2 regions of the Jejuibacter calystegiae genome follow, and region 2 is predicted to be linked to the other one. Evidence: predicted binding sites of a transcription regulator. Region 2 holds the regulator's gene; the other holds the start of a gene.

Region 1 (7,725 bases), 110 kb from region 2:
CCAGCCGCGGGTCTTCAGACCACAGTCCGGGTTCACCCACAGGCGCGCAGCAGGGATACGCTGTGCCGCCTTGTTCAGCAGCGCTTCGATCCAGTCCACATCCGGTACGTTAGGCGAGTGGATATCGTAAACGCCCGGCCCGATCTCATTCGGATATTCGAACTCTTCAAATGACTCCAGCAGTTCCATATCCGAACGGGAGGTTTCGATGGTAATCACATCGGCATCCAGTGCGGCGATGGAATCCATGATGTCGTTAAACTCGCAGTAACACATATGGGTGTGAATCTGGGTTTCGTCACGGGCCACCGCGGCATTAAGACGGAACGCGTCCACTGCCCATTCCAGATAAGCCTGCCAGTCGCCGCGCTTCAGCGGCAGTCCTTCGCGCAGCGCCGGTTCATCGATCTGGATGATACCGATGCCCGCCGCCTCCAGGTCCGCCACTTCGTCGCGCAGCGCCAACGCAATCTGCTTCGCGATGGTTTCGCGGCTGACGTCCTCACGCGGGAATGACCAGCAGAGAATGGTGACCGGGCCGGTCAGCATGCCTTTAACCGGCTTGTCGGTCAGAGACTGAGCGTAAGTCGCCCACTCAACGGTAATCGGCGCCGGGCGACTGACATCGCCAATCACGATCGGCGGCTTCACGCAGCGGGAGCCATAGCTCTGCACCCAGCCGTTCTGGGTAAAGACGAAACCGTCCAGATGTTCGCCGAAATATTCGACCATGTCGTTACGCTCGGCTTCACCATGCACCAGCACATCCAGCCCCAGACGCTCCTGCTCCTGAATGGCCTGCTTGATGTGCTCTGCGATGCCAGTGCGGTAGTTCCCGGCATCCAGACGCCCTTTTTTGAAGTCCAGACGCAGACCGCGGATCTCGGTGGTCTGCGGGAACGAGCCAATAGTCGTGGTCGGCCAGGCGGGCAGTTGAAAGCGCGCGCGCTGGGCTTCGGCCCGTACCGGGTACGGATTAGCACGCAGGCTGTCGCGCCCGCTGATAGCGGCCAGACGCTTTGCCACCGCTGCGTTATGCACTCGGGTGGAGTGACGACGAGCCTGAATTGGCGCGCTCCATTCATCGATCGCCGCAGTATCGCCGCTGTTCAGCGCATCGCGCAGCAGGGTAAGTTCCTGACACTTCTGCAGGGCAAACGCAAACCAGCTCTTCACTTCATCATCCAGGCGGGTTTCCACGCTGAGATCGATAGGGCTGTGCAGCAGCGAACAGGACGATCCCACCCAAAGCTCACGCGCGCCGACAACCTCTTTAATCTGGCTATATTTTTCCGTCAGGTCGGCACGCCATACGTTACGACCATTCACCAGCCCCGCAGAAAGCAGCCAGTCGGCAGGCAAACGCTGGTGCAAAGTATTTACGTCATCGCTGCCGTGGACCAGATCGACATGCAGCCCCTGCACCGGCAGCGCGGCAATGGTATCCAGGTTCGGCGTAATACCTTCAAAGTAGGTAGTCAGTAGCAGTTTGACCTGCCCCGCCAGCGCCTCATAGGCCGGTTGATAAGCATCCAGCCATTCGCGGGGCAGCTCCAGCACCAGCGCAGGCTCATCGATCTGTACCCACTCGATGCCACGCTTCGCCAGCTCTGCCAGCACCTGCTGGTAGACCGGCAGAATCTCGCTCAGCAGTGACAGACGATCGAAGGCCTCGCCTTTGACCTTGCCCAGCCACAGATAAGTGACCGGCCCCAGCAATACCGGCTTAACGTTGTGACCCAGCGCCAGCGCTTCATCGACTTCTTCCAGCAACTGATTCCAGGCCAGACGGAAATTTTGACCGCGAGTAAATTCCGGCACGATGTAGTGATAGTTGGTGTTAAACCACTTCGTCATTTCCGACGCCGCCGCAGGCTCGCCGCTCGGCGCACGACCGCGGGCAATACGAAACAGGGTATCGATATCGATCTGACCATCGGCATTCTGGTGACGCGCCGGTACATTCCCCAGCATCAGGCTGGTGGTCAGGACCTGATCGTACCAGGCGAAATCGCCGACTGGCAGCAGATCGATGCCGGCGTCTTTCTGCTGCTGCCAGTGGCGGGCGCGCAGTTCACGGCCGTTTTCCAGCAGCGCTTCACGGCTGCTGTTGCCAGCCCAGTAGCTCTCTTGCGCTTTCTTCAGTTCACGATGCAGGCCTACACGGGGGAAGCCAAGGGTATGGTTGCGGATGGTCATTGTCTTATCGCCTCTTATGAATCTTTATGATTTAGCCGTCCAGATGTTTACACATCCATATTTCCCCGATACTGTATATTCCTCAAGCGCAAAATGTTCATGGCGAAGTGAAGGACTTTCATGATTGAGATAAAACACCTGCGCACGCTGCTGGCCCTGCGCAATAACGGCTCCCTGGCAGGCGCGGCCGCCACGCTGCATCAGACGCAGTCGGCACTGTCGCATCAGTTTAGCGATCTGGAACAGCGGCTCGGCTTTCGTCTGTTCGTTCGCAAAAGCCAGCCGTTGCGCTTTACGCCGCAGGGCGAGATTCTGTTGCGTCTGGCAGAGCAGGTGATGCCGCAAATCAGCCAGGCGCTACAGGCCTGCAACGAACCCCAGCAGACCCGGCTGCGGATCGCCATTGAGTGTCATAGCTGTATCCAGTGGCTGACGCCAGCGCTGGAGGCATTCCGTCAGCAGTGGCCTCAGGTAGAAATGGATTTTCGTTCTGGCGTGACTTTCGATCCCCAGCCTGCTCTACAGCAGGGGGAGCTGGATCTGGTGCTGACTTCGGACATTCTGCCGCGCAGCGGCCTTCACTATTCGCCGATGTTCGATTTTGAGGTACGTCTGGTACTGGCCACCGATCACCCTCTGGCGGGCAGGCCGCAGATCTTGCCGGAAGATCTGAGCGACGAAACCCTGCTGATTTATCCGGTACAGCGCAGCCGCCTGGATATCTGGCGCCACTTCCTGCAACCGGCAGGCGTCAGCCCTGGGCTTAAGCACGTTGATAATACGCTGCTGCTGATTCAGATGGTGTCGGCGCGAATGGGCATTGCTGCCCTGCCACACTGGGTGGTGGAAAGCTTTGAACGCCAGGGTCTGGTGGTGACCAAAACCCTGGGTCAGGGATTATGGAGTCGACTTTACGCCGCCGTGCGCGACGGCGAGCAGCGCCAGCCGGTGACTCAGGCCTTTATTCATTCGGCGCGCAACCACGCCTGCGATCACCTGCCGTTTGTGCGGAGTGCGGAGCGACCCAACGGCGATGTACCCACAGAGAAAGCACTATTACCATTCCCCCAATAAGAAAGCTCGGCCAGTGGGGCTGCTGCTGCCAGATAGCCAGATTGACCAGTAGCCCCGCCGGAACATGCATATTGTTCATGATCCCCAGGGTTCCTGCATCCACCTGAGTGGCACCGTAGTTCCACATAAAGTAGCCCAGGCCCGAAGCCACCACCCCAAGCCAGACCAGAATCCCCCACTGTAGCGAGGTTTCCGGCAGGTTCTGAGGATCCCCCAGCGCCAGCCAAGCCAACAGCGCGACGATAAACGCCCCCAGATAGAACCAGGAAAAGGCGCAGTGCTGCGGCATGGGGTCAACCTCCATCAACCGCTTGTAGCCCACCATGCCGATAGCGAAGCTGATGTTGGCGAGCTGTACCAGTAACAGCCCGGTCCAGAAATGGTCGCTGACGCGGTCATAGCGAATAATCGCCGCCCCCGCCACCGCCAGCAGAGCGCTCAACACATAGCCCCAGCGTAGCCTGCGGCCGCTAATCAGGTCATAAATCAAGGTGATATACAGCGGTGTCAAAACGGTGAACAGCAGGAATTCCGACACCGTCAGATACAGGTAGGCCTGGAAGCTCAGCAGATACATGATCCCCAGTTGCATTGCGCCCACCAGCATATACCGTCCCAGCGTTTTCAGGCGATAGCCGCGGATACGCAGAAACGGCAGGAATACCAGCGCAGCCAGCCCCACTCGCATCAACACGGAAAAGTAGCTGTCGACGTGACCAGCAAGATATTCGCCGATCAGGCTAAAGGAAAATGCCCACAAAATCGTGGTAATGATGAGTAATGCCACTGTAACGGTCTCTTCGCCCGGGAAAAGGGGCCATTGTAGCGAAGCCCGCAAGCGCGGGCGCGACTATTTAGTTGACGAATGATTGTTATTTAATCAATCATCATTCAGATAGAGCTGCCGCAGATAATGCGGTACGGCGTTATCGCCATTAGTGCCGATCACTTCCAGTTCTGGTAACAGATCCTTCAGGCGCTGGTGGGCATTGCCCATAATGCAACCCTTACCGGCCATGGTCAGCATCTCTTTATCATTCATACCATCGCCAAAGGAGATACAGTCTGCAAGCCCATAGCCCATGCCGTTTGCCACCGCTTCCAGGGCATGGCCTTTCGAAACGCCGCCGGCCATCACTTCCAGGCAGGTCACCGTCGAGAAGCTGACGTTAACCCGGTCGCCCCAGCGCGCATTAATCGCCTGTTCCAGCGGCAGCAGCTTGTCGTGATCTTCACAGGTGAAGAAGACCTTGCTCACCCCTACCGGCGCCAGCAGACCCGGTTGGTAGACGTTATAGCGGAACACCGCCTCCTGAAAATATTTCATATCTTCCGGGCGATGGCGGCTGATAAACCATTCGTCATCGCGATAAACGTTGGTGACGATCTCAGGATCCTGATACATCATGACAAACAGATCGCTGGCGATATCCTGATCCAGATCGTGAGAGAAGAGTAGTTTACCGTCGGCATCATGTACCCGCGCGCCGTTAGAGGTGATCATGCAGGCGCGGATCCCCAGACTGTCGCGGATCTGGCCGACATCGATATAGTGGCGTCCGGTGGCGAACACAAAGTGCAGACCGCGTTCGGTCAGCAGCTTCAGGGTCTCCCGTGCGTAAGGTGAAAGGCGGTGGTCAGGGGACAGCAGAGTGCCATCCAGATCGGACGCAATAATCGGGTACATAAAAAAAGTTCTACCTTATCAATCAAATCATTGGTTGTGGTTGTCGAAGAAATCGACGATGGCGTTTAACGCCCCGGCCCGCATAGCGTCCTTTTCAAACAGGATCTCATGCCATGCGCCGTTAATCATCAGCGGTTTCTCCCCTTCACAGGGATGACCCGCTTCGGCTCGCAGTTCGCAAAAACGATCGTGCATACGGTTATCCACCACCCTATCGTCTTCTGCCTGAATCAGTAACATCGGCGTGGTGACTTCAGCGGCCCCTGCCAGTACCTGTTCACCCGCGAGGATCCCTTCACGTACCCAGTGCCAGGTAGGTCCCCCTACCCGTAGCCCGGGCTCATCGGCATAAAAACGTAGATTGCGGCGATAGCGAACCCGGCTATGGGTCAATACGTTCAGGGGGAACGGGAGTGGGCGCCAGCGGCCAGTGCCGATAGCGTAATCCTCGCGAACCCGCTGGTGACCTTCGGCCCAGTCCAGCAGATGGCGCACCATCCAGTCCGGCAACCGGATGATAATACCAAACATCGGCGCGCAGAGCGCCACGGCATCGAACGCCTGGGGATTACGTTGCAGGAACAGCGTGGTAATAGCGCCGCCCATGGAGTGAGCCAGCGCATAGCGCTTACGCCATGGCCCTTCAGCAATTTCGCGCTGCCACAGGCGTTCCAGGTCATCCACGTAGTCACTGAAGTGCACCACGTGACCCCGATGGGTGTCAGAGAGCATACGCCCGGAGCGCCCCTGCCCCCGGTGATCGATAATCAGCACATCGAAGCCGCAGTGGAACAGATCGTAGGCCAGCTCGGCGTACTTCACATAGCTTTCGATCCGTCCTGGCGAAACCAGAATCACCCGATCATGGCGGGCAGAACGAAAGCGCACAAAACGCAGCGGAATACCGTCCACGCCAGCCAGTTCGCACTCTTCCCGCTGCTGCCAGAACGCGGCCAGGGGTCCCATGGCAAATGCCGCGAACGTTTTTTCCCTTCTTAACCAGCTCTCTCTGTGCTGTGACATAGACCCGATTGCGCCTCCGCATGCCGCCAGAAATATAATGAGTCTATTCTGACATAAACAGTAGGAAGCAGAGGAACCTTATGAGCGCCCCTGCGCTCTGGCCTTAGCGGGAAAGAATAAGGTGAACGCCAAATCCGGCGAACAGCGCGCCGGCCACACCATCGATCCAACGCGCCAGCTTCTGATAGCCGCGGCGCATTTTGGGCAGCGCAAAAACGCTCGCTACCAGGGTAAACCAGGCGAAAGTTTCCAGGGTTATCAGCGCGAAGATGCCCCATCGTGCGGAAGTACCGACGCTATCGCCAACAAACAGCGAAAAGATACTGCCGAAGTAGATTATCGCCTTCGGATTCGCCAGGTTGGTGAGCAGACCTTTAATAAAGCTTTTTCCGCCGCGGGCCAGCGCCGCCTGGGGTTCCGCTGCCGTGACCTGACCGCGCCGCTTCAGGGCGCCGCGCAGCATCTGCCAACCCATCCAGCACAGATAAAGACCACCGCCCACCATAATGACGGTATGCAACCAGGCCATTTTCGCCAGAATCAGATTCAGCCCCAGTAGTGCCAGCGCCGACCAGACCATTACGCCGCCGGTAATGCCCAGTACGCCAAGCATCGCCTCCTTGCGGGAACGGCTTAACGCAGTCTGGGAAACGAAAAAGAAATCGGGGCCGGGGCTCATCAGTGCCACAATGTGCACCAGCGCCACCGTCAGAAATAACATCAGCATAGGATCGCTCGGGAAAAATCAGAGATATTTACCATAGCATGAGCTTATGGCCCCTACCAGACTGGCTCAGGCAAAGGGGGAATAACCGTCCTGCTCATCCTCACCGTCGACGTGCTCGCGAATCAGCATCATAAACGGACGACCAAAGCGTTCCAGCTTGCGGGTGCCCACACCGTTAACGCCAAGCATCTCGCCAGGGCTTAACGGCATCTGCTCCGCCATCTCGATAAGCGTTGCGTCGTTAAATACCACATACGGCGGAATGTTCTCTTCATCGGCGATCGCTTTACGCAGCTTACGCAATTTAGCGAACAACTTACGATCGTAGTTGCTCGCCGTCGCCCGCTGGCTGACCCGGGGCTTTAATGCCTGTACCCTCGGCACCGCCAGCATCAGCGGCGACTCGCCACGCAGCAGCGGACGTGCCGCTTCGGTGAGCTGAAGCGCAGAATGGCTGGCGATATTCTGGGTGACGACGCCCAGATGAATCAACTGACGAATCACGCTCACCCAGTGTTCATGGCTGTGTTCCCGGCCAATACCGTAGACCGGTAACTTGTCGTGCTGTAGTTCACGGATGCGCTGATTATTAGCGCCGCGCAGAACCTCCACCACGTAACCCATCCCAAAGCGCTGATTAACGCGATAAATGGTAGAAAGCGCCTTCTGGGCATCCACTAGCGCATCGTAGCGCCGTGGCGGATCGAGGCAGATATCGCAGTTGCCGCAGGGCTCCTGACGCCCTTCACCAAAGTAGTTGAGCAGCACCAGACGGCGGCAGGTCTGGGCCTCGGCAAAAGCGCCCATGGCGTTAAGCTTGTGACGTTCAATATCCTGCAACTGTCCGGCAGGTTTCTCTTCCAGACAGCGACGCAGCCAGGCCATATCCGCCGGATCGTAAAACAGCATGGCTTCAGCAGGCAGGCCATCGCGCCCGGCGCGGCCTGTCTCCTGGTAGTAGGATTCGATATTACGGGGGATGTCGAAATGCACCACGAAACGGACGTTGGGTTTA
Region 2 (7,725 bases):
ACCGCCTGCTCGCGCGGTAGAATGATGATGTCGCCGATCGTATCTTTTTCCACTTCGAACTTGTTCATCTGTAGCGCGTGATTGATCAGTTCATCGGCGGTGACTTTCGGCGCCGTCGCGTCCGGCGAATAGGGGACGTTACGCATAATATCCAGATAGCAGTTCAGCTGTTCGGTTAGCTGTTCGCGGGTCAGAGAGCGCTGACGTGACGCCAGTAGCGCGGTACAGCACAGATTCATGGCGTTTGCCGCGCCGGCGTTGTTAATGCGCACCATCAGATCTGCGGCGATAGCGTTGACTGACGGCGTCAGCCAGGCCGGGCGTACCGCTTCGATGGGATCGATATCGTCACGCCATTCCGGCACGTTCTGGTTCAGCCAGTTGTTCAGCGGAATCGGCTCGCCGAAGTTAACGTAACCCTGACCCAGATTACGCAACCTGCTTAAGCCGCGTACCATCTGAGTGAAGCTCTCTTTCTCTTTGGTGGCACCGCGCAGCTCTTTCGCATAGGTGCCCACTTCCATGACATGTTCGTAGCCAATGTAGATGGGAACCAGCGTGATGGGGCGGGTACCGCCGCGCAGCATCGCCTGAATGGTCATCGACAGGGTACCGGTTTTCGGATCCAGCAGCCGTCCGGTACGCGAACGTCCGCCTTCCACAAAGTACTCTACCGAGTAACCGCGGCTGAACAACTCACCCAGATATTCGCGGAATACGGTGGAATAGAGCTTATTGCCCCGGAAGGTACGGCGGATGAAGAATGCGCCCAGGCGGCGGAAAATCGGGCCCGCTGGCCAGAAGTTAAGGTTGATACCAGCAGCGATATGCGGTGGTACCAGCCCCTGGTGGTAGAGCACGTAAGAGAGCAGCAGATAGTCCATATGGCTGCGGTGGCAGGGGACATAGACCAGTTCGTGGCCCTCGTGGGCCAGTTGACGAATGCGCTCGGCGTTATGGACGTTGATGCCCTGATAGAGCCGGTTCCAGGTAAAACCCAGTACGCGATCGGTTACGCGGATAGCTTCGTAAGAGAAGTTAGCCGCTATCTCTTCCATCAGGGCTACGGCGTTCTGTTGGGCCTTTTCATGGGAGATCTTTTTGGTACGCGCTTCGTCTTCTACCGCCCGGGCAATGGCCCTCGAGGACAGCAGCTTATTAAACAGATCCTGACGGGCCGGCAGACGTGGCCCTACGGCCGCCAGACGCAGACGCGAGAAGTGCATTCTGGCGATACGCAGCAGCTTCTGGGCGATACGCTTGTCCGTACCATGTTCGGTAGCCATACGGCGCAGAGAAACCGGTGGCGAGAAGCGCACAAAGCTGTCGCGGCCCAGCCAGATCACGGCGAAGAATTTTTGAATACCGTTCAGATTGCGCAGCGGCGGGTTGGCTTCCCCTTTCTCTTTGCCCGGCGCACGGCCGAACATCACAGAGACGGGTACCATCTGAACGTCAAGATTCGGATTACTGCGGTGTAGATCCAGATAGTTATGGAATAGTTTGATGGACTCTTGTTTAGGCGTGTAATAGGTGAAGACGCGGGGACCGTCGTGCGCGAACACATAGCGCGGCAGGACGACGCCGTCCACTTCCAGCGGCTCCATGGGGTCCGGCAGATCGTGGGCCAGACAGCGCGCACGCAGCGTCAACAAGTCTGCCTTCGAGTTATAGGGCAGAACGTACATAATCGGACGCGAAGTATCCAGGCCAAGTTCGGCGCAGGGATCCGCCGGAATTGACTTGCTCTTTACCAGAATACTTAATGGTAAATTAAGGAGCTTGTATAAAAATCGGGACCAGCCTGACATAAATGATGTAAAGCCTCTGGTTAATCATGCAAATGCGCCGTCAGAATACCAGAAACGGCACGGAAATTCTGCGGCACCACTATTAATCGAAGCGCGCTGGCGTTGACGCTGATTTTCGTCATACTGCCTGCTGCATTCGGTCTGGCTTCGTTAATCGGCTCGGGCGCGCCCTTGCCGCTTTGATGCAACTGAACTATTTAGAGTGTGTTTTTTGAAAAGGTTTCCATTACATGGCGAATAATACCACTGGTTTTACCCGTATCATCAAAGCTGCCGGCTATTCCTGGAAAGGTCTGAGCGCGGCGTGGCGTAACGAAGCGGCCTTCCGCCAGGAAGGGGTCGCCGCGGTTATTGCCATTATAGTGGCCTGCTGGCTGGATGTTGACGCCATGACGCGCGTGCTGCTGATTGGCTCCGTCATGCTGGTCACGATCGTCGAAATTCTGAATAGCGCCATCGAAGCCGTTGTTGACCGGATCGGCAGCGATTATCACGAACTTTCCGGTCGCGCGAAAGATATGGGCTCCGCCGCCGTGCTGTTAGCGATTATCGTCGCGCTTTTCACCTGGGTCACGCTACTCTGGTCGCATTTGCGGTAAAGCTTCAGGAAACGGATAAAACGCTGACTTTTTACCACGTTGTGGTTCCAAAATCGCCTTCTGCTGTATATACTCACAGCATAACTGTATATACACCCAGGGGGCGGAATGAAAGCGTTAACGGCCAGGCAACAAGAGGTTTTTGATCTCATCAGGGAGCATATCAGCCAGACGGGAATGCCGCCCACCCGTGCGGAAATCGCGCAGCGACTGGGCTTCCGTTCGCCTAATGCCGCAGAAGAACACCTGAAGGCTCTGGCGCGCAAAGGGGTTCTCGAAATCGTCTCTGGCGCTTCACGCGGTATCCGACTGCTGCATGAAGAAGAAGAGGGGCTGCCGCTGGTTGGGCGCGTTGCCGCGGGTGAGCCGCTGCTGGCCCAGCAGCATATTGAAGGCCACTATCAGGTCGACCCTTCCCTGTTTAAACCGAGTGCGGACTTCCTGCTGCGAGTGAGCGGTATGTCGATGAAAGATATCGGCATTATGGATGGTGACCTGCTGGCGGTACATAAGACTCAGGAGGCGCGCAACGGTCAGGTCATCGTGGCTCGCATTGAAGATGAAGTCACGGTTAAACGCCTGAAGAAGCAGGGCAACACGGTGCAACTGCTGCCGGAAAACAGCGAGTTTGAACCTATTGTGGTCGATCTGCGCGAACAGAATTTTACTATTGAAGGGCTGGCCGTCGGGGTGATCCGCAACGGCGAATGGCTCTGAATTTATAAACGCATCCCCCTGCTGACGCGTCCGTTCCCGGGCGCGTCTCTGCTTTAACTCTCCTGACTGCATAACCGGATAATGGCCATGCCCCTTTTCCAAAAAACCGATAAAGCATTATGGCGGCTGGCGCTGCCGATGATTTTCTCTAACGTGACGGTACCGCTGCTGGGGCTGGTGGATACTGCGGTCATTGGTCATCTCGACTCGCCGGATTATCTGGGCGGCGTTGCCGTTGGCGCTACGACGACCAGCTTTTTGTTTATGTTGCTGCTGTTCCTGCGGATGAGCACCACCGGCTTTGCGGCTCAGGCATGGGGCGCGAAAAATGCGCCGGCGCTGGCCAGATCGCTGGTTCAGCCGCTGATGCTGGCGTTGATTGCCGGTGTGCTGATCGTGGCGTTACGTACTCCGCTGATCGATTTGGCTTTGTACATTGTCGGCGGCAGCGAGCAGGTTCTGTATCAGGCGCAGCGCTTCCTGGCCATTCGCTGGCTGAGCGCTCCGGCAACGCTCGCCAATCTGGTACTGCTGGGTTGGCTGCTGGGTGTCCAGTACGCCCGGGCACCGGTTATTCTGCTGGTGGTGGGTAACCTGCTGAATATTTCGCTGGATCTCTGGTTTGTGGTGGGCCTGCATATGAACGTGCAGGGGGCGGCGCTGGCGACGGTCATTGCCGAATATGCGACGCTGCTTATCGGGCTGGTGATGGTGTGGCGGGTACTGCGGCTACGTGGCATTTCGATGGATATGCTGAAGCAGGCCTGGCGCGGCAATATTCGCCGCCTGCTGGCTTTGAACCGCGACATTATGCTGCGTTCCCTGCTGCTTCAGCTCTGTTTTGCCGGTATTACCATTTGCGGTGCGCGCCTCGGTAGCGAAATCGTGGCGATTAACGCGGTATTGATGACCATGCTGACCTTCACCGCCTATGCGCTGGATGGTTTTGCTTATGCGGTAGAGGCCCACTCCGGCCAGGCCTTTGGCGCGCGCAGCACCGGGCAGTTGTTGAGCGTATGGCGAGCCGCCTGCCGCCAGGCGGGTCTGGTGGCGCTCTGCTTCGCGGCGATCTACGCCCTGGCGGGGGCGCAGATCGTAGCCCTGTTAACCTCAATCCCCGAACTTCAGGCTCAGGCGGATCGCTATCTGCTATGGCAGGCGGTGCTGCCGCTGGTTGGCGTCTGGTGTTATCTGCTGGATGGCATGTTTGTGGGGGCCACCCGCGGCGCGGAAATGCGTAACAGCATGGCGGTTGCCGCGCTGGGATTCGGACTGACGCTACTGACGCTGCCCTGGCTGGGCAACCATGGCTTGTGGCTGGCTCTGACGGTATTTCTGGGGCTGCGTGGCCTCTCCCTGGGCTGGATCTGGCGCCGTCACTGGCGTAACGACACCTGGTTTAAGGTGCCGGGCCACCAGTGAGCCTGTAAGGCTATACTTAATGGGTGAGTAAAGCTAAATCCGGCGCAGGAGGTACGCGATGCTCAGAGACGAAATCGAAGGCGGCTGCCGGCGTCTGGTGGGTAGAGTCCGCGAAGCCTGGGGCAGGATGACCGACGATGACGGCGCCATTGCCAGCGGCCGTCATGAGCGGCTGATTGGCAGGCTTCAGCAACGCTATGGCTACGCCAGAGCCCAGGCAGAAAAAGAGGTGACCCAGTGGGAAAAGCGTAACGATTACCGCTGGTAGCAGGGCGTGGGCGCGGTTTAGCGCCCGCGTTTTTTCACGGCGACGCTGTGATCGTGCTGGCAGATTTCGCGGTTGCGGCAGGCTTCCACTTCGGCGCAGGGCGCGCACAGACCGTGTGCTTCGATCACATTGTGGTGTAGAGCAAAGCCGTTACCGGCCGCCAGCTTGTGCATTATCTCCTCCACACCTTCCGCACTCTCCTCTTTCACCGAACCGCAGCGATCGCAGATAAACATGGCGGAAGTGTGCATAGGCTCATCAAAGTGATGGCACAGCACATAGCTGTTAGTGGACTCAACTTTGTGTACAAACCCCTGCTCCAGAAGAAAATCCAGCGCCCGGTATACGGTAGGGGGCTTGGCCTGGGGTTCGCTGGCCTTCAGCAGATCGAGCAGATCGTAGGCGCTAATGGAGCTATCCTGCAGCGTCATCAGACGCAGTACTTCAAGGCGCTGAGGCGTCAGGCGCACGTTGCGCTGCTGGCACAGTTTCTCTGCACGCGCCAGCACATCTTGCGGTGTCGTCATATCCATCAGTCTGCCTCGTTATCTCGGAATCTTGCCCAATTTTATCATGAACCCGCTAAAACGCCGATATCCTGAACGCAGTCGTCACCTGGAGTGTGATACGGCGCGGCAGTCAGGTGTTAAGGCGGGGGATTACGCACCTTAATAGAGAAGTGTTATTGCATGATGAAATGCATTTTTATCATATATATTTCTGTAAATAAGATCTGATTCCTGGCGATATATCGCATATTGTGATTTTGATAGCATTATTTACTGCTTGCTCTTTGACCGGAATCAGGCGGATGACTACCTTGATTAAGGGCATTTTTTATTCACCCGTCATGATTCTTATAAAGAGGGAAGTAAGAATGTTACATAAGCATGAGTCCGTCCTGCATCTCACCTGCCTGAGTCAGGTTTCCGTCGCCCAACTGGCACCCACATTCGCCACGCTGCCTGCCACGGCTCACGCCGATGGTCAGTACCGGCTGCGACGCTATTCCGTTGTTCGATTCCGCCACGGAGAGGTGGAAGAAGTTGATAAGCATGATTTTGTTCAGTCCAGCGATATTAACCGCTTTCAGGGCAATGTGGTGCGCCGCTTTGAACCGCTGGAGTCCACCACGCTGAAAAGCGACGGTCTGCGTGAGGTTTGCCGACTGTTTGTGGAAAGTAACGGGTTGCCAGACGGACAGGAGATTGAGATCCACCAGATGCGTGTTACCGCGATCTACGATGAAACCCAGGTGGCGCCGGAAGGGATCCATCAGGACGGGTTTGATCATATCGCGCTGGTGGCGATCGATCGTGAAAATATCGTCGGCGGTGACGTCATGCTGTACAGCAACAACCATGAGGCGCCATTCTTCCGCAAGGTGCTGGAAAATGGTGAAGTAGCCATGCTGGCCGACCATACGTTATGGCATAACGCCAGCCCAATCCGGGCCGTCAGGCAGGGTGAGGAGGGGCATATGGATGTTTTCGTACTCACGGCCAGGGAGCAGCCCAATGAACTTCACGCCTGAAGCGGTACGCGTGCAGTTTGGCGCACTTTCCGCCCCGGAAGTATCGCCGCCGCCGGTATTTCTTGATGGCCCCGGCGGCACTCAGGTGCCGGTATCGGTGCTGGAGGCGATGGCGGGTTACCTGGGGCGCAACAATGCCAACCTGGGGGGGCACTATTTCTCCAGCCGCAAAACGGAAGCCCTGGTACGCCGCGCCCGGGAATCGGTACAGACGCTGCTGAATGCTTACGCGCCGGACAACATCGTGTTTGGCGCCAGCATGACGGCGCTGACCTTCCATCTTAGCCGTATTATCAGCCGTGAGTGGCAACCTGGCGATGAGATTATCGTCACCGCGCTGGATCACTATGCCAATGTTTCCAGTTGGCAGCAGGCGGCGGACGATCGTCAGGTGGTTGTTCGCCAGGTGCCGGTTAACGAACCAGAATGCACGCTGGATGTGGAGCGTATCTGCGAGCAGATTGTTCCCGCCACCCGACTGGTGGCGGTATGCCTTGCTTCCAATACCACTGGCAGTATTGTCGATGTGCGGCGCATCGTAGAGGCAGCGCATAAGGTCGGGGCCATGGTTTACGTGGATGCCGTGCATTATACGCCCCATCACCTGCCGGATGTGCAGGCGTTGGGCTGTGATTTTCTGGTCTGCTCCGCCTATAAATTTTGTGGCCCGCACGTTGGCATGGCGTATATTGCGCCGCGCTGGTTACAGGCACTGCGGCCTTATAAGGTGGCGCCAGCGACCGATATTGGTCCCGGGCGTTTTGAAACCGGCACTCTGAGCTTTGAAGGGCTGGCAGGCGTGGTGGCCGCTATTGAGTACCTGGCCCAGTGGGGAACGGAAGAAGCACCGTTGCGCCAGCGTTTGCAGGAGAGCTATGCCTGCTATCAGCATCATGAACAGGCGCTGAGCGAATATTTTCTGGCGCGTCTGCAGGCAGTAAACGGCGTACGTCTGTACGGCATTAACAGTGGTGATGCCCGACTCAGAACGCCTACTTTCGCGCTGACCTTTGAAGGATGGTCGCCAGAGCGGATCGCCAGAGGCTTGGGGGATGAAAATATCTGCGTGGGGAACGGTCACTTCTATGCTCAGGGGCTTATCCGGCAACTGGAGCTCGCAGAGCGCGGCGGCGTAGTGCGTATTGGGTTGATGCACTACAACACCCGCAGCGATATCGACAGCCTGTTTGAAGCGCTGCGACGGGTGGTGAGGTAATCGTCCATTTAGTATACAGGCTGCTATTTTATGGGCCTGTATTTTTGGGCCATGAAGAAACCAGTCCATCGATATGCTCATGTAGATCGGGATTGATATGATTCCACATAGGATCAAGCACAAAATCGATACCCTCACGCCGGGCCTGTTTCGCTGCG

What was found. The regulator LexA, encoded in region 2, represses DNA repair genes until DNA is damaged. The targets are predictions, from matches to a motif close to TNCTGTATGTACATACAGNA.
Region 1: metR (HTH-type transcriptional regulator MetR) is a predicted target of LexA. The motif match lies at 2,269-2,288, and genes of this name have one in related genera.

Annotation. Positions count from the first base shown of each region.
Region 1 is NZ_CP040428.1:1,460,774-1,468,498, reverse strand. It holds gene metE (5-methyltetrahydropteroyltriglutamate--homocysteine S-methyltransferase) at 1-2,199, opposite strand, end outside; gene metR (HTH-type transcriptional regulator MetR) at 2,320-3,273, shown strand; gene FEM41_RS06745 (carboxylate/amino acid/amine transporter) at 3,161-4,060, opposite strand; gene yigL (sugar/pyridoxal phosphate phosphatase YigL) at 4,154-4,960, opposite strand; gene pldB (lysophospholipase L2) at 4,988-5,983, opposite strand; gene rhtC (threonine export protein RhtC) at 6,087-6,710, opposite strand; gene recQ (ATP-dependent DNA helicase RecQ) at 6,777-7,725, opposite strand, start outside.
Region 2 is NZ_CP040428.1:1,568,241-1,575,965, forward strand. It holds gene plsB (glycerol-3-phosphate 1-O-acyltransferase PlsB) at 1-1,811, opposite strand, end outside; gene FEM41_RS07220 (diacylglycerol kinase) at 2,042-2,410, shown strand; gene lexA (transcriptional repressor LexA) at 2,519-3,127, shown strand; gene dinF (MATE family efflux transporter DinF) at 3,215-4,549, shown strand; gene FEM41_RS07235 (CsbD family protein) at 4,608-4,817, shown strand; gene zur (zinc uptake transcriptional repressor Zur) at 4,835-5,350, opposite strand; gene FEM41_RS07245 (2OG-Fe dioxygenase family protein) at 5,695-6,351, shown strand; gene FEM41_RS07250 (cysteine desulfurase-like protein) at 6,335-7,567, shown strand; gene FEM41_RS24740 (NYN domain-containing protein) at 7,596-7,725, opposite strand, start outside.